Regions from separate parts of the Ideonella sp. genome, predicted to be linked through region 2. Evidence: predicted binding sites of a transcription regulator. Region 2 holds the regulator's gene; each other region holds the start of a gene.
What was found. Region 2 encodes LexA, which represses DNA repair genes until DNA is damaged. Its sites were predicted from a motif close to ACTGTATNNNNATACAGT; they were not measured.
Positions count from the first base shown of each region.

Region 1 (5,622 bases), on a different contig from region 2:
AGCGATGCGATGCTGCACCTGGTCGAATCCACCACCGCCGGGACGCGGCAGATCAGCGAAGGCGTCAGCACCTCGGTGGCCGGCATGAGCAGCACGGTGAGCCGGTTCGAAGCCTTCATGCGCGACTTTCGCGAGATGGCGCACAACGTGGGCCAGATCGCCAGCGCGATCGACGAGCTCGGCGCGGTGAACCGGGAGATGAACACCCGCATCGCCGCCGTCTCCGCCACCGCCGGCGAGGTCCACACGCTGATGGCCGACTCGGCCGGCCGGGTCGACCAGTTGCGCACCAGCACCGAAGAGATCCAGGCCTCGTTGGCCACGTTCCGCACCGGCGGGACCGTATTCGACGATCTGGTCGAAGCCACCGCTGAGCTGCACGCGCGCACCACCAACTGCCTGGCGCGCCACCACGCCAAGGGCCTGAACGTGTTCGACCAGCACTACCAGCAGGTCGCGGGCTCGAACCCGCCGCGCTACACCACCGGCTACGACGCGCAGGTGGAGGCCGATCTGCAGGCCTTGTACGACGAGACGCTGCGCACGCTCGAAGGTTGCGCCTACGCGCTGGCGGTCGACACCAAGGGCTACGCGCCGGCGCACAACAAGGTCTTCTCCGAGCCGCCCAACGGCCATTACGACCACGACTTGGCGCACACCCGCCACAAGCGCCTGTTCGACGACCCGGTGGGCCGCAAGCTGGCCGCCAACACCAAGCCGACGCTGTTCCAGTGCTACCTGCGCGACACCGGCGAGGTCATCAACGACCTGTCGATGCCGATCTACCTGAACGGCCGCCACTGGGGCGCCGTGCGGGTCGGCATCGCCAACAGCCGGCTGGTGGCGCGGGGCACCTGAGCCGGCCGGCGCCGGGTGCCCTGTTCACCAGCGCTCGCGCAGCCGCCGTGCCAGGTCCAGCACGGGGCCCGGCGGTGGCGTCAGCGGGCCGCTGGCCCAGGTCGGGGTGCTGGGGCCGGTGCTGTCGAAATGCGCCGCCACCTCGGGCGGGATGAAGCGCGACAGCCCGCCATACAGGTGGCGGTCGCCGAAGCGGCGCTGCTGCGTGACGTAAAAGCGCTGCGGCACCATCAGGGCCAGGTGATTTCGCGCGCGGGTCATCGCCACGTACAACAGGCGCCGCTCTTCTTCGAGCTGCACGCGGGTGGCGGTCGACAGGTCACCCGGCAGGCAGCCGTCGATCACGTTCAGCACCGTCACCGAGGCCCACTCCTGGCCCTTGGCGGCGTGGATCGTCGACAGGATCAGGTAGTCCTCGTCCTGGTGCGGGTCGCCGGCCTCGTCGCTGGTGGCTTGCGGTGGGTCCAGCGTCAGCTCGGTCAGGAAGCGCTCGCGGCTGGCGTGGCCGCTGGCCAGCCGGGCCAGCTGCTCGATGTCGGCCTGGCGCGGCGCCGGGTGGTCGTGCAGCCGCTCCATCTGCGGCAGGTACCAGTCGGCCACCGCGGCCAGCTCGTTCGGCCAATCGGGGGCCTCGCTCAAACCCCGCAGCAGCCGGGCCAGCGGGGCCCACTCGCCACGGGCCGTGGCGGGCGGCTCGAAGGCCTGCAGCACGGCGTGCGGGTCGGCGCTGGCGTCCATCGCATCGAGCAGGCGGCGCGCCGTGGCCGGCCCGATGCCCGGCACCAGCTGCGCGACGCGAAAGCCCGCCAGCCGGTGCCGCGGGTTGCTGGCCCAGCGCAGCAGCGACAGCACGTCTTTCACATGCGCGGCTTCGAGAAATTTCAGGCCGCCGTACTTGACGTAGGGCACGTTGCGGCGCGCGAGCTCGAGCTCCAGCGCGGCACTGTGCGACGACGTGCGGAACAGCACCGCCTGCGACTTGAGCTTCAGCCCACCCTCACGCCGCGCCAGCACGCCGTCGACGACCCAGCGCGCCTGCGCCGAGTCGTCGTCCACCGCCACCAGCTGCGGCCGCTCGGCGCCGGGGCGGTCGGTCCACAGCTGCTTGGTGAAGCGCTCGGGGGCCAGCGCGATCACCGCGTTGGCCGCGTCGAGCAGCGGCTGCGTCGCGCGGTAGTTGCGCGCCAGCGTGACGATGCGCGCCGGCGGCGTGAACGCGGCCGGGAAGTCCAGGATGTTGCGCACCTCGGCGGCGCGGAAGGCGTAGATCGATTGCGCATCGTCGCCCACCACCGTCAGCCCGTCGCCCCGAGGCTTGAGCGCCAGCAGGATCGCGGCCTGCAGCCGGTTGGTGTCCTGGTATTCGTCGACCAGCACGTGGGTGAAGCGCTCGCCCAGCCAGCCGGCGATGTCGGGCTCGCGCATCATCTCGGCCCACCACAGCAGCAGGTCGTCGTAGTCGAGCGCCTGCTGCTCGCGCTTGGCCGCTTCGTAGGCGCGAAACAGCGTGCGCAGGCCCGCCTCGGCGTCCACACACCAGGCAAAGGCCTCGCGCAACACGTCGCCCAGCGGCGCCTGGCTGTTGACGACGCGCGAGTAGATCGCCAGGCAGGTGCCCTTGAGCGGAAAGCGCATGGCGCCGCTTTCGGCCGCGCGGGCCAGCCCCTGCGCCTCGCGCACCCAGCCCATCAGGTCTTCGGCGTCGCCGCGGTCGAGGATGCTGAAGTCTTCCGACAGGCCCAGCCGCACCGCCTGCTCGCGCAGCAGCCGCGCGCCGATCGCGTGGAAGGTGCCGGCCCAGGGCAGCTGTGGCGCCGCGGCGGCCGACAGGCCGAGCGCGGCCTGCAGCATGGCCGCCACGCGCTGCTGCATCTCTTGCGCGGCGCGGCGCGAGAAGGTCAGCAGCAGCAGGCGGTTCGGGTCGGCGCCGCCGAGCACCAGCTGCGCCACCCGCGCGGCCAGCGTGGTCGTCTTGCCGGCACCGGCGCCGGCAATCACCAGCAACGGGCCGTGGCCGTGGGTGGCGGCTTCGCGCTGGTCGTCGTTCAGCGAGGCCAGCGGGTCGACGCGGCCAGGGGCGGCAGGGCGGGGCGGGGCGACGACGGCAGACACCCTGCCAGCATACTGGATGAATGCCCAGTGCGGCGGGGTGCCGTTCGGCGCGCGGCCACCCGCCGTGGGTGGTGGGCGGCCTGCACGCGCGCCCAACGGGCGGGCTGCGTGGGTCGGATGCGCGTGTCTGGTGCGCGCGCTTGTCGCGCGTGCCCGCCTGCACTACCCTCGGCTGGCTACGGTGTCCCCCGCCGTGGCGCCCGATGAAACCCGCGCGCACCTTCTTAGGCCGACTGTTGTTGCTGGTCGGGGTGGTCACCCTGCCCTGGCTGCTGGCATTGGTGTTCGACATCTTCCAGGACCGGCAGGCGGCCGAGGCGCGGGTCATGGACAGTGCCCACAAGCGCTCGGAGCTGTTGGCCGAAGAGGTCGACAGCACGCTGCAGCGCAACCGCCAGCTGCTCGATTTTCTGAGCGACCGGCCCGAGATCCGCCAGGCCGACGTGGCCGGCTGCAAGACCTTGCTCGCCGGCCTGTTGCGCATCGACCCGCTGCTGGCCAACGCCGGCCTGGTGGGGCTGGACGGACAGGTGCTGTGCGCCTCGGTCGACAGCGCGCGCATGCCGGCCAGCCCGGCCGACTCGCCCGAGTTCGGGCTGGCGCGCGACAGCAGCGAGCTGGTGGTCGGCCGGCCGCGCTGGGGCCCGGTGGCCGACAAGCTGGTGCTGCCGCTGATGCGCAGCGTGCCGGGCCCGGACGGCCGGCCGGTCGGCTTGCTGGTGTTGACGCTGGACCTGACGGCCTGGTCCGAAGGCTGGCGCCGCCATGCCGAGCCCGACGGCGGCACGGTGGTGCTGCAGGACCGCACCGGCATCGTGATCGGCCGCTACCCGGAGCCCGAGAAGTGGATCGGCCACGACGAGTCGGCGCGGCTCGAGGCCTTTCTTCGCGCATCGCCAGAAGGGCAGGGCCTGGGGGTGGGGGTCGACGGCGTGCGCCGCTTCTATGCCGCTGTGCCGGTCGGCCGTTGGGGCCTGACGGTGGTGGCCGGCGTGCCCGAGGATTCGGTGCTCGCGCCGGCGCGCAGCCAGGCGCGCCAGGCGGTGCTGGCGCTGGCGCTGCTGTCGGCGCTGGTGCTGTGGCTGGCCTGGCGGCTGTCGCACCGGCTGGTGGCGCCCTTGGCCCACCTGGCCGCGACCGCCCGCGCGGTGGCCGAAGGCGAGCCGCAGGCCCGCGCCGACGAAGGCCTGCCCGGCGAGTTCCGCACCGTCGCCAGCGAGTTCAACCGCATGCTCGACGGCCGCGACCGCGCGCAGGCCCGGCTGGCCGAATCGGAGCGGCGCTTTCGCGAGATGCTGGACACGGTCGAGCTGTTCGCGATCGCCGCCGACCGCGAGGGCCGCATCACCTACTGCAACGAGTTCTTCCTGCAGCGCACCGGCTGGCAGCTGGACGAGCTGGCCGGCGCCGACTTCGGCGAGCGTTGCCTGCCGCACGGCAGCCATGGCGAGCACGAGGCCTGGCACGCCGCGCTGCGCGAGGGCCACCTGCCGGCGCACAACGAGGCCGTGCTGCTGACCCGCAGCGGCGAGCACCGCCTGGTGCGCTGGAGCAGCACCGTGCTGCGCGACGAGCGGGGCCTGGTGGTCGGCCGCGCCAGCATCGGCGAAGACGTGACCGACCAGCGCCGCGCCGAGCAGCAGGTGCGGCGGCTGTCGGGTTTTCTCACCGCCTTGTCGCGCACCCAGCGCGCGATCATCCACCGCGCCCCGCGCGACGAGCTGCTGCACGAGGCCTGCGATGCCTGCGTCGACGCGGGCCAGGCGCGCATCGCGAGCGCCTGGCTGACCACCGACGGCCAGCTGGTGGCGGTGGCCTGGGCCGGCCCGGCCGACTGCCTGTTTGGCGCGATGCCGACGCGGCTCGACCTGCAGGCCGAAGGTTTTGCCGACACGCTGACCGGCCGCGCGTTGTTCGCCGGCCTGCCGGGCGTGTGCAACGACATGGCGCTCGATGCCTGCGCCGGCGACTGGCAGCGGCGGGCCGACGCCGCCGGCGTGCGCGCGCAGGTGGTGTTCCCGCTGCGCTGCGCGGGCGACATCGTCGGCGTGCTGCTGCTGCACATGGACGAGACCGACTGGTTCGACGATGCGCTGGTCGACCTGCTGCGCCAGCTGACCGACGACCTGGCCTTCGCGCTGGACAACCTGCAGCGCGAGCAGGCGCGGCTGGCCGCGCAGCGCCAGGCCGCCACCGACCACCGGCGCTTCAAGAGCATCTTCGACGCGTCGCCGACCGGCATCGCGGTGCGCACGCTCGAAGACGGTCGCCTGCTCGACCTGAACCCGGTCTTCGCGCAGCGCGTGGGCCGGCCGCGCGAGCAGCTGCTGGGCTACAACCTGCGCGAGCTGGGCGTGGGCATGTCGCCCGAAGACTACGAGCGCATGATGGCGATGATGAAGGCCAACGGCCGGGTGCGCGACTTCGAGGCCAAGGTGCACGGGGTCGACGGCACCGAACGCATCATCCTGTTCAACGGCGAGCTGATCGACTACGACGGCGAACCGGCGGTGCTGACGATCAGCCACGACATCACCGCGCGCCGCCGTGCCGAGCAGGCGCTGCAGGCACGCGAGCGCCAGCTGGCGGGCATCGTCGACTCGGCGATGGACGCGATCATCACGCTCGATGCCTCGCAGCGCGTGGTGATGT
Region 1 covers NZ_JAYSDQ010000024.1:62,958-68,579, reverse strand. The annotation lists gene ACE3SG_RS25360 (methyl-accepting chemotaxis protein) at 1-858, shown strand, start outside; gene ACE3SG_RS25355 (ATP-dependent helicase) at 883-2,970, opposite strand; gene ACE3SG_RS25350 (PAS domain S-box protein) at 3,174-5,622, shown strand, end outside.
Region 1: the regulator LexA is predicted to act here: its motif matches at 2,982-2,999, upstream of ACE3SG_RS25355 (ATP-dependent helicase).

Region 2 (5,622 bases):
CTGCTCGCGCCACTGGGCCTGACCTACCCGCAGTACCTGGTGATGCTGGTGCTGTGGGAGGAAGACGGCCAACCCGTGAACGCGATCGGCGAGCGGCTGACGCTCGACTCGGGCACGCTGACCCCGCTGCTCAAGCGCCTCGAAGCCGCGGGCTTGGTGCAGCGGCTGCGCGACGCGGCCGACGAGCGACGCGTGCTGATCCAGCTCACCGCCGAAGGCCGCGCGCTGAAGACCCGCGCCCAGGCCATCCCGCAACACGTGCTGTGCGCCACCGATTGCCAGCTCGACGAAGTTTCCTCGCTCACGCAGCGTTTGAAGTCGCTGCGCGACAACATCGCCCAGGCCGCGGCCTGAGCACCTGATCCCTCCCCCGACCATCATCAAACCCAAGGAAGACACCATGGCTCTCGACAAGGTTCTGTACACCGCCCACGCCACCTCCACCGGCGGCCGCGCCGGCACCTCGAAGTCCGACGACGGCCGGCTCGAGCTCAACCTGAGCACGCCGAAGGAACTGGGCGGCGACAGCGGCCCGGGCACCAACCCCGAGCAGCTGTTTGCGGCCGGTTATTCGGCCTGCTTCATCGGCGCGATGAAGGCGGTTGCCGCGGGCCAGAAGATCGCCCTGCCGGCCAACGTGTCGATCACGGCCGACGTGGGCATCGGCCCGATCACCGGCGGCTTCGGCATCCAGGTGGCGATGGCCATCACCGTGCCGGGCATGGAGCGCGCCGCGGCTGAAGCGCTGGTCGCCGCCGCCCACAAGGTGTGCCCGTACTCGAACGCCACGCGCGGCAACATCGACGTCACGCTGACGGTGGTCTAAGGCCTCAGCGCTGTCACCGGCCCGTCATGCACGGGTCACGACAGCGTCACCCGCCTTCGCGAAGCTCCTCGGGTTGTATCGACCCGAGGAGCTTTTTTCATGCTGAACAAGACCATCGTCGGCGCCGTGGCGCTGGCCTGCGCCGCCGTTTTCGCACCCGCTCATGCCGCCGTCACGCTGATCGCCAAGGGCAGCCTGCCCGGTGATGGCAGCGACCTGTCGGGCCTGACCCACACGCTGGAAAACGGCGTGCCCGCCAACCTACTGGGCGGCCTCGGATCTGGCCTGGCCTGGGCCGGCGGCAACACCTTCGTCGCCATCCCCGACCGCGGCCCGAACGCCACGACCTGGAACGACTTCGTCGACAACACCACCAACTGGGTGCCGCGCTTCGACACGCTGACGCTGGCCTTGTCGCCGGTGGCCGACGGTGCCCTGCCCTTCACGCTGACGCCGCAGCTGACCGGCACCACGCTGCTGTATGCACGCGAGGCCCTCGTCTACGGCCCGGCCGTGCCGCCGAACAACCACAAGGGCGTGCGGTACTTCAGCGGCCGCTCGGACAACTTCGACGGCGACACCGGCTCGCTGAGCCCGATGGACGCGCGCCTGGACCCCGAAGGCATCCGCGTGTCGCGCAACGGCAAGCATGTCTACGTGTCGGACGAATACGGCCCCTACGTCTACGAGTTCAGCCGCGAGACCGGCAAGCGCACCCGCGTGTTCGCGCTGCCCGAGTCGACCTTCGCGGTGGCCACCAAGTCGGCCCTGGGCGCAACCGAGATCAGCGGCAACACCCGCGGCCGGGTGGCCAACAAGGGCATGGAAGGGCTGGCGATTTCGCCCGATGGCAAGACCCTGTTCGGCTTCGTGCAAAGCCCGCTGATCCAGGACGGCGGTGACGGTGGCCGCGCCAACCGCATCGTCAAGATCGACATCGCCACCGGCGCGGTGAGCCAGTACGCCTACGACAACTTCATCCCGGCGCTGAACAAGGCCTACAACTCGAGCGAGATCCTCGCGCTGAACAGCCACGAGTTGCTGGTGCTCGAGCGCGACGGCAAGGGCCTGGGCGACAACTCGGTCGCCGTCGTCAAGCAGGTCTGGAAGGTCGACCTGGCCGGCGCCGAGGACGTGAGCGCCCTCGAAGGCGCGACCGCGTTGCTGGCCAAGGCGCCGGCGAAGACGCTGTTCGTCGACCTGCGCGCCGCGCTGAACGCCGCCGGCATCGGCGACGCGCAGATCCCCGCCAAGCTCGAAGGCATGGCCTTCGGCGACGACGTGGTGGTCGATGGCGTCACCAAGCACACGCTGTACGTCGCCAACGACAACGACTTTCTGGCGGTGGCGCCGGGCGGCCTGGCCAACCCGAACCAGTTCTTCGTCTTCGCCTTCGACGACGCAGACCTGGCCGGCTCGGCCTACGAGCCGCAGAAGTTCAAGCTGCAGAACTGAGCAGCTGCAACAGCAGCTCGACGCGCGCCTTGGCCGGCGACAGCTCGCCGGCCGAGGGCAGCGCGCCGGCCGGCGCCCCGACCACCGCGGCGCCCGCGCACCGGGTGCCGCGCAGCACCGGCAAGCCCGCAGCCTGGGCCCGCTCGACCGCAGCCAGCAGCGACACATGCACCGTGCCGTTGCCGGTGCCCTCGATCACCAGGCCACGCGCACCGGCGGCCACCAGCGCGTCGACCACCACGCCGTCGACCCCCGCGTGGCTGACGACGATGTCGACCCGCGGCCAGCTCGATGCCTGGAACGCGATCGTGTCCAGCCCCAGCGCCTGACACGCCGGCCACGGCCGCAGCGGGCGAACCTGCCCCTCCTGGATCAGCGCCACCGGGCCTGCCTCGCCCGAGCTGAACGCGTCCAGCGCGAACGGCAGGGCCTTGCGCACATCCACCGGCCCGTGCACGCGGCCATGCAGCGCCGCCAGCACGCCACTGGCACCCGGGTGGGCGGCCAGCGTCACGGCGTCCAGCAGGTTCTGCGGGCCATCGGATTGCAGCGAGGTCACGGGCCGCATCGCCGCGGTGAAGACCACCGGCTTGGCGGGTGACAGCACCCGGTGCAGGAAGTAGGCGGTTTCTTCCAGCGTGTCGGTGCCGTGGGTGATCACGATGCCCGCCACCTCGGGCCGCGCCAGGTGGTGCGCCACGCGCGCCGCGAGCGTCTGCCAGATCGCGTGGCTCATGTCCTTGCTGTCGACCTGGGCGACCTGCTCGGCTTCGAGCGGCCGGTCGGCCAGGGCCGGCACCGCGGCCACCAGCTCTTTCACGCCGACCTGGCCGGCCACGTAGCCGACGTCGTCACCCGAGCCGGCGATCGTGCCGCCTGTGGCGAGGATGACGATCAACGGTGCTTGTCCCGATTTGTTTTGCATTTCTTGCATGTCTGGATAAAAATACAGATACTGGATGCAACCTCAGCCGTACCGTTCTCGCGCTAGTTTTCACTCGCGAGGGCGGTCTGGCGCCAAGCCGCCATGATCGAAAGCCCCAAGCTCACCGCCCGCCAGCAGCAGATTCTCGACCTGGTGCAAACCACGATCGAGCGCACGGGCGCCCCACCCACCCGCGCCGAGATCGCGGCCGAGCTGGGCTTTCGCTCACCCAACGCGGCCGAAGAGCACTTGCAGGCGCTGGCGCGCAAGGGCGTGATCGAGCTGGTGGGGGGCACCTCGCGCGGCATCCGCTTGCAGTCCGGCACGCTGCGGGCCCTGAACGAGGCCCGCGGCAAGCAATTCTCGCTGCCCTTGCCGAGCCTGGCCCAACTCACCTTGCCGCTGGTCGGCCGGGTGGCCGCCGGCAACCCCATCCTCGCGCAAGAAAACATCGACCAGACCTATGTGCTCGAAGCCAGCCTGTTCCCGCGCCGGCCCGACTACCTGCTGAAGGTCAAGGGCATGAGCATGCGCGACGCCGGCATCATGGACGGCGACCTGCTCGCGGTGCAGAAGACGGCCGAAGCCCGCAACGGCCAGATCGTCGTCGCCCGGCTCGATGACGAGGTCACCGTCAAGCGCCTGCACCGCACCAAGCAGACGATCGAGCTGCTGCCCGAGAACCCCGACTTCGAGCCGATCATCATCGCCCCGGGTGACGTCGAGTTCGCGATCGAGGGCGTCGCCGTGGGGCTGGTGCGCCAGCACATGCTGTTCTGAGCCCCTGACCGTCGAAGGATGTCGCAGTGAGCCGCACGTCGTCACCAGTCCGGCAGATCAAGGCACCCAAGGCCGCCTCGGCCGGCGAATGCCAGACGCTGGAACAGCTGCCCAACGTGGGCCCCGCGATGGCCGGCGACCTGCGCCTGCTCGGCCTGCACCACCCCACCGACCTGCGCGGGCAAGACGCTTTTGCGCTGTACCGCCGGCTCGAGCGCGCCACCGGCCACCGGCAAGACCCCTGCGTGCTCGACACCTTCATGGCGATCGTCGACTTCATGAACGGCGCCGCCCCCAAGCCCTGGTGGGCCTACACCGCCGAGCGCAAGCAGCTGCATGGGCAGGTGCACGACCCGGTGCACAGCTGAGCGATCTGCCCCACGCGTGGGGCGTCAGGCGACACAAGACGTACCATGGCCCTTGCCTTTCCACGTCAGTCACCTACAAGGTTGCCCGCCCCATGACCGCATTCGCAGTGAAACACATCGTCGGCGACCTCGGACCTCTTTCGAAGGTCATGAAACAGGTCAGGAAGGCCCCATACTCGTACACGTCCAGCGAGCCCGAAGCCACGAACGCCGCGCTGGGCAATTTCATCTACGTGTTCGAGGTGCGCGCAGAGCCCAAGGGCCTGCGCTCGTACTGGCTGGGCTACAAGTTTCGGGCGTTCGAAAAGTACCCGCCTGCCGGCGGCGGCAAATGGCTCGAACAGTTCAAGTTCAAGAACGCCGCCAGGGCCTGTGAACACGCCGAAGGCAGCTATGTGGACGAGCCGATCGAGATCGTCGAGCCCCGGCTCACCGCCTGGCTGGGCGACAAGCGGCCGGGCATGGCCGAGATCCCGCCCGAGTTCGTGGCGACCTTGGACGACCTGTTGGGCGACCCCGCCAACAATGCCAAGGCGTTTGCCTGACGCCTGAGCCGCGAACGGCGCGCACCGGGTGAAGCACGCCGCGTTCTTTCGCAACCTGCGCCTGCTGGACAAACACGGCTGAACACAGGCCCGGCAGGCCCGGCGCAGCGCCCACGCGGGCCCACTGCAGCGCCTATAGTGCGCAACTCCCACCGCTGCCGGGTGCTGCCATGACCGCCGGACTCTCGCTCGCCTCGTTGCCCCGCCGATTCGCCCGGCCGCTGCTGGCCGCATGCATGGCCTGCCTGCCGGCGCTGGCCGCGGCGGCCACCACTGAAGAGGAATTGCGCGCCGTCGAAGACCAGCGCCAGGAGGCGATCCGCATTCAGGATTTCGCCACACTGGGCCGCATCTACGCGCCCGAGTTCGTCGCGGTGGACGGCAGCGGCCAGGTGATCGACCGCAGCCAGTTGTTCCAGGTCTTTGCCAAGGGCGGCTCGGCGCAGAAGTTCAGCACCGACGAGATCCGCGTGCTGGACCTGGGCGAGACGGCGGTGTTCATCGGCCGCCTGGTGGCCCGCGCGCCGACCGGCGTCATCACCTACAGCGCCCGCTTCAGCCACGTGTTCGTGCGGCGCGACGGTCACTGGCTGTGCGTGTCGGGCCAGTCGACGACGATCCCCGAACCTTGATGCTTCACTGACCATCCATCCCGTCGCCAACGCATGACCCACCTGCCCCGCCGCCCCGCGCTGGCAAACCTGGCCGCCACCTTGCTCGGCG
Region 2 covers NZ_JAYSDQ010000009.1:185,011-190,632, reverse strand. The annotation lists gene ACE3SG_RS14145 (MarR family winged helix-turn-helix transcriptional regulator) at 1-354, shown strand, start outside; gene ACE3SG_RS14140 (organic hydroperoxide resistance protein) at 401-826, shown strand; gene ACE3SG_RS14135 (esterase-like activity of phytase family protein) at 926-2,281, shown strand; gene ACE3SG_RS14130 (asparaginase) at 2,265-3,206, opposite strand; gene lexA (transcriptional repressor LexA) at 3,309-3,986, shown strand; gene ACE3SG_RS14120 (helix-hairpin-helix domain-containing protein) at 4,013-4,354, shown strand; gene ACE3SG_RS14115 (hypothetical protein) at 4,447-4,899, shown strand; gene ACE3SG_RS14110 (nuclear transport factor 2 family protein) at 5,070-5,531, shown strand; gene ACE3SG_RS14105 (nuclear transport factor 2 family protein) at 5,565-5,622, shown strand, end outside.

Region 3 (5,622 bases), 120 kb from region 2:
CGCTGGAGTCTGCCGGCTTGGGGTGGGGCATCGTGACCAACAAGGCCACCCGCTTTGCGGTGCCGGTGGCCGAAGGCCTGGGGCTGTCGCCACGCGCCGGTGCGCTGATCTGTGGCGACACGACGCCCCACGCCAAGCCGCACCCCGAGCCACTGTGGGAGGCCGCCCGCCGGCTGGGCCACGCGCCGGCCGATTGTGTCTACGTGGGCGACGATCTGCGCGACGTGCAGGCCGGCCGCGCTGCCGGCATGGCCACGCTGGTGGCAGCCTGGGGCTACCTGGGCGCGGGCGACAGCATCGACACCTGGGGTGCCGATGCGATCATCAATCGGCCCGAGGCCCTCTTGAATTGGCTCAAACTGGCCTAAACTACGAGTCATCCTGGGGCCGACCTGGTTTCGACGTGGGTGCGGAGTTGGGATAGGGCATGCCGAGCACCAGTTCGCTCGTTAAACCACTGGAAACAAAGTAACTGCGAACGATACTTCGTACGCTCTCGCCGCTTAACACCGGTGAGCCTCTCAACGGTTGGCCAATGGGCCGGGTTGAAGACCGCAAGGTCTGAAGCTGAGAGGTCATTCACATTGGCTGGTTCCCCGGTTGGCCACGGGCTGGGGAACGAGACTAAGTGGCTGGCGTGTCCGGTAGCGTGCTGCTGCGCGACCGGAGACGTGAGATCCAAATCAGTCAGCTAAGCATGTAGATCTACCTGGCGATGGCTTGCGGACGGGGGTTCAATTCCCCCCGGCTCCACCATTCAAGAAGCCTTCCACCTATGAAGAACGATGGGTGGGAGGCAGTGTGAAACGGATCAAAGCGGCCCTTCTGGCCTCCGATTCGCACGTAATTCGCACGTGAGAGTGCATCCAGCGCCCCTTTTTTCGGGGGCACTGCTGCATGTGCGTTCGTCTTTTCGGTCGCCGCCGCGCCTCCCGGCGCAGGCGACCGCTACTTGCCGGAAGCAAGCTGCAGCCTCGGGCGCTGGTCGTGCGAACTGATGGACTCAGGTCTAGAAGACCTGCGCGGGTACAATGTCAGATCCGACAGCAGGTGCTCCCCCGCGCCCAAGCCCAAGTGGCAAGCTTTGTCAGCTGTCCGAGTCCCTCGCGATCTCATCGCCCTTTTGGCCTGCTGAGCGGCAGCCAACCGAGCCCCTACGCTCATGCTGGTGGTCCGCCGCCCGCGATCCTGATTGATCCCGATTCCAACTAAAGCTATTCCCATGGGCAAGTACGTCGTTTCGCCCGCGACACACCCGACCGACGGTGGCCGCTTCCGCGCCTCGTTTTCGGTCCAGCGCTCCGAGGGCGAAGGCAGCTACTGCCGGGTGTTCAGGTCGGACACCACGTTTGCCTCGCGTGATGCCGCCCGACTGTTTGCCGTCACCCAGGGCTGGCTGCAGACCTGCATGCCGAATCCCCCCTCGGGCTGACGATCTGCCCGCTGCAGTACCCAAACAGCTTTCCCTCTTCAGCGGACGTCCTGTTCGCATGCACGCATCGCGACGATGCACCCCGACACTGAAAGGCTCATCATGAGCAGCAAAATCTACGTGGGCAACTTGCCCTATTCCGTCACCGATGTCAGCCTCAAGAGCAACTTTGGCGAGTTCGGCAGCGTTACCTCCGCCAAGGTCATGATGGACCGCGACACCGGCAAGTCCAAGGGCTTCGGCTTTGTGGAGATGGCGTCCGCCGAGCTTGCCCAAGCTGCGATCAATGGCTTGAATGGCATGTCCGTCGATGGCCGTGCCATCGTCGTGAGCCTGGCACGGCCCCGCGAAGATCGCACCGCCTCAGGTGCCCACAGCCCAACCGGCTACCGCGCGTCCAATCGTTTGGACGTTGGTTATGGTACGGGTGGCTTCGGCGGCGGTCGCTACTGAGCTTGCCGCACATCCTCTGAAAACCGGCTCTTCCTGAGCCGGTTTTTTTTCGCCCACTGCTCAGTCCGTTGCGAGCGCTCCATGGCCAACATAACGCACAAGTGACTACCCTTGAGCGCCCACCATGGCGACTGGCCGTCCCCGATGCCGGTTCAAGCTCTCGCGGTAGTCGCCCCAGACCGCCGCACGTCATTCGCACCGCACCTCGCCAGCCCGCATGGATGTTGGATTCCTGGGGGTGCTTCCACCCCGGCTCCCCCCGTATGCCCGGCTGAATCAGCCGAAACGACAAGGCGCTGAGCGAGTTCATCTCTCAGCGCCTTTTTCCTGGGCGTGTCCCGGTTGCGGTGTCATCCGAACGCCACGGTGATGCCGGCGCCCGCCAGGGCGATGAGCAGCACCGCCGATGTCCACCACAGCGACGTGCGTTGCGAGTGGCTGGTGTGGCGGAACAGGTGCCTGCGTGCCGGCCAATGCAGGGTGCTGGGGCTCATGAGGCGACCTCGTGTGGCCGCTGTGAGGTCTTCGTCGTCGGGGTGGTGCTCATCACCAGCGCCATCCAGCGCTCCGCCGCCAGCGAGGGATCGATGTTGCGCCAGCGGGCCTCGCGCGAAAGGCCGTCGCCCACGTGTTCGGCATCGGCCGCTTCCAGCCGGGGCCAGCAGGCGGTCAGGCGGCTGGCGAAGAGTTGGATCCATGTCTCGTGGTCTTGTTGTTCGGTCGTGCGGGGTGGCGTTTCGGCGTGGGTGTCAGTGGTCATCTGTGTTCTCCTGCTGCGGCCATGCAGCGGCGTGGCCTGGCAGCGTGGCCAGTGTTGCGTCGATGGATGGTGGTACTGTACACAAATACAGTATTTCGGCAACTCATCGGCGCCGTGGCGCTGGGCGGGCTCTTTCACATCGGCGATCGGTGGGCGTAAGATGCTGTACAAATAAACAGTATCATGACGCTGACTTTTTCTCCCTCCAGGCCCGTACGCAGCGAGCCGGCCATGGGCCCGGCAAAGGGCGTGCCTGCGGCTGCTTGCGGGGTGGGCGCCCCTGGTCGGGCAGAGCTGCTGGCCCAGCCCACCCGGCTGCACCCGGGACTGTGGCGGGCGCAGGGTGGGGGGGCGAGCGGGGTGCACGCGGGGGCCTTGCCGAGCGGTTTTGCCGCTCTGGATGTCGAGCTGCCGGGCGGTGGCTGGCCGGTGCGGGTGCTGACCGAGTTGCTGTTGCCCGAGCCGGGGGTCGGCGAGATCCGGTTGCTGGCGCCCATGCTGGCGCCGCTGGCCCGCTCAGGCCGCGCGGTGATGCTGTTCGATCCGCCGGCCGAGGTGAATGCGGTCGCGCTGGCCGAGCTGGGTTGGCCGCCTGGGCAGTGCGTGATCGTGCGGTTGCGCCCAGCGCCGCAGCAAAAGCCCGCGGGTGCCGGCGGGCGCAAGGCGCGTCGCGCCGTGCCGGGGGCCGAGTTGTGTTGGGCCGTCGAGCAGGCTTTGCGCAGCGGGCAGGTGGGGGCCGTGCTGGCCTGGCCCGGCGCCGCGGCCCGGCCCGAAGCCTTGCGCCGGATGCAACTGGCCGCGCAGTCGCATGAAGGCCCGGCGTTCTTGTTGCGTGAGCTGGCAGCGCATGCCCAGCCCAGCCCGGCGCCGCTGCGCCTGGTGCTGCAGCCCGCCGGGGCCGACGATCTGCAACTGCAGATCGTCAAGCGCAAGGGCCCGGCGATGGCGCAGTCGTTGCGGTTGACGTTGGCGCCGGTGCTGTCCCAGCGGGCCTTGGCTCGGTCGCGGGTGCTGCCGCAGCGCGAGGCCGCTGCGCTGGTGGCGACGGGAGAGACGGCGATGGCGGCCCAGCCAGGCCGTGCGGGCCTGCCGATGGCCCCGGCGCGGCGCCCTGGCGCAGACCCCCACGACCCGGCAACCGGCATGGCCATGGTCCAGCCGCCCGGCTTTCGCCCGCCACGCCCACCGGCCAGCGCGCCGGTGGTCTGAAGAGCCTGAGAGGCCGTCGCGCATGCCCACCCATCACGCCCAAAGTCACCCGCTCGTCGTTGCCAATGCTCGCCATCGCCCGAGCCGTGGCGGTGCTTCGCGCCTCGATCGGGCACCATTTGACGAGCTTCTCGGGCACGCCCGAGAAGCCCCCAGGCGCTGAGCCCGCGGCACGTGCGGTTGTTGCGCCACAGGTGGTCGCCATGCTTTGGGTGGGGTTTCATTTGCCGGCGCTGTCGCTCGAAGCGTTCAGCGCCTTGATGGGGCCTGAGAAGGCCGCGCACCCCGTGGCGCTGCAGGCGCAGCACCGCATCACGGCGGTCAATGCGGCGGCGGCCGAGCGGGGCGTTGCGCCGGGCATGAAGCGCGCCACGGCGCTGGCCCTGGCGCCTGAGCTGGTGCTGGGCATGGCCGACCCGTTGCGCGACGCACAGGCCTTGCAAGCCGTGGCACACGCCTTGTTGGCCTTTACGCCCACCGTGGTGCCGGCGCCGCCCGACGGCTTGTTGGCCGAAGTGCAGGCCAGCCTGCGTTGCTTTGGCGGTGCGGCGCGCTTGTGGCAGCGCATGAGCGAGGCGCTGTCGCCGCTGGGTCATCGCCTGCAGCGGGCCCAGGCGCCCACGGCGCTGGGGGCGTTGCTGCTGGCGCGCGCGGGCGACGAGCCTAACCCGCCAAGCCAGCTGACCCGATCGACTTTGTCTTCTACCGACTCGGCCTGGGCCACGCTGCACCAGCGCTTGTTGACCTTGCCCGCCGCCTGGCTGGCGCCGGATGAAGCGGCCCGCGCCCAATTCGAAGCCATGGGCTTGCGCACACTGGGTGATCTGCGCCGCCAGCCGCGTGCCGGCCTGGCGCGGCGTTTCGGGCCGGACTTGCTGTTGCTGCTCGACCGTGCGTGGGGCACTGTGCCCGACCCGCTGGAGCCGATCGAGCCGCCGCTGTGCTTTCACAGCCACGCCGAGCTGTGGGCTCGCGCCGACAACACCGACGCCTTGCTGGCCGGTGCCCAGGTGCTGCTGGCCCGCCTGCTGGCATGGGCGCAGGCGCGCCATGCGCGGGTGCAAAGCCTGCAGCTGTGGCTGCACCACGAAAGCCGGCTGCGGGCGAACTCGCACGGCGAGGCAGGTGTTCACGTCAGCCGCCTGGACATCACGCTCGCCGAGCCGACCGGCGATGCACGCCATCTGCAGGCCGTGCTGCGTGAGCGCTTGGCGCGTGAGCCGCTCGCCGCGCCGGTGTTGTCGCTGAGCCTGGTGTGTGATGCGCCGGTGCTCGGCCCACCGCCCAACGGAGAACTCTTTCCCAGCCAGGCCGGCCAGCGCGAAGGCCTGCTGCGGCTGGTCGAGCGTCTGCAGGCTCGGCTTGGCGCTGAGGCGGTGCAGCGCCTGGCGGTGCGCGCCGACCACCGCCCCGAGCGCACCACGGCCTGCCAAAGCTTCACGGCGGCTGGCGACAAGGCATCGAGCCTGCCGCCCCCCACAGCGTCGCAACGCTTGACCCGCCCCGCCTGGCTGCTGCCCCAGCCCCAGGCGCTGCCCGAGTGCCAGGCACGCCCTTGGCTGGCGGGCCAGCCGCTGCACCTGCTGGCCGGCCCCGAGCGCATCGAGACCGGCTGGTGGGACGGCGACCTCGTCTGCCGCGACTACTTCATCGCCCAGCAGGCCGAAGGCCCGCTGCTGTGGATCTACCGTGTCCGCCCGGCGCCGCCCGAAGGCGAGCCGGGGTGGTTTCTGCATGGGCGGTTCGCGTAAGGCGAACCACCCCGCGG
Region 3 covers NZ_JAYSDQ010000009.1:68,325-73,946, forward strand. The annotation lists gene gph (phosphoglycolate phosphatase) at 1-368, shown strand, start outside; RNA gene ssrA (transfer-messenger RNA) at 384-756, shown strand; gene ACE3SG_RS13595 (hypothetical protein) at 1,223-1,432, shown strand; gene ACE3SG_RS13600 (RNA recognition motif domain-containing protein) at 1,535-1,885, shown strand; gene ACE3SG_RS13605 (hypothetical protein) at 2,236-2,379, opposite strand; gene ACE3SG_RS13610 (hypothetical protein) at 2,376-2,645, opposite strand; gene imuA (translesion DNA synthesis-associated protein ImuA) at 2,877-3,854, shown strand; gene ACE3SG_RS13620 (DNA polymerase Y family protein) at 4,058-5,605, shown strand.
Region 3: the regulator LexA is predicted to act here: its motif matches at 2,808-2,825, upstream of imuA (translesion DNA synthesis-associated protein ImuA).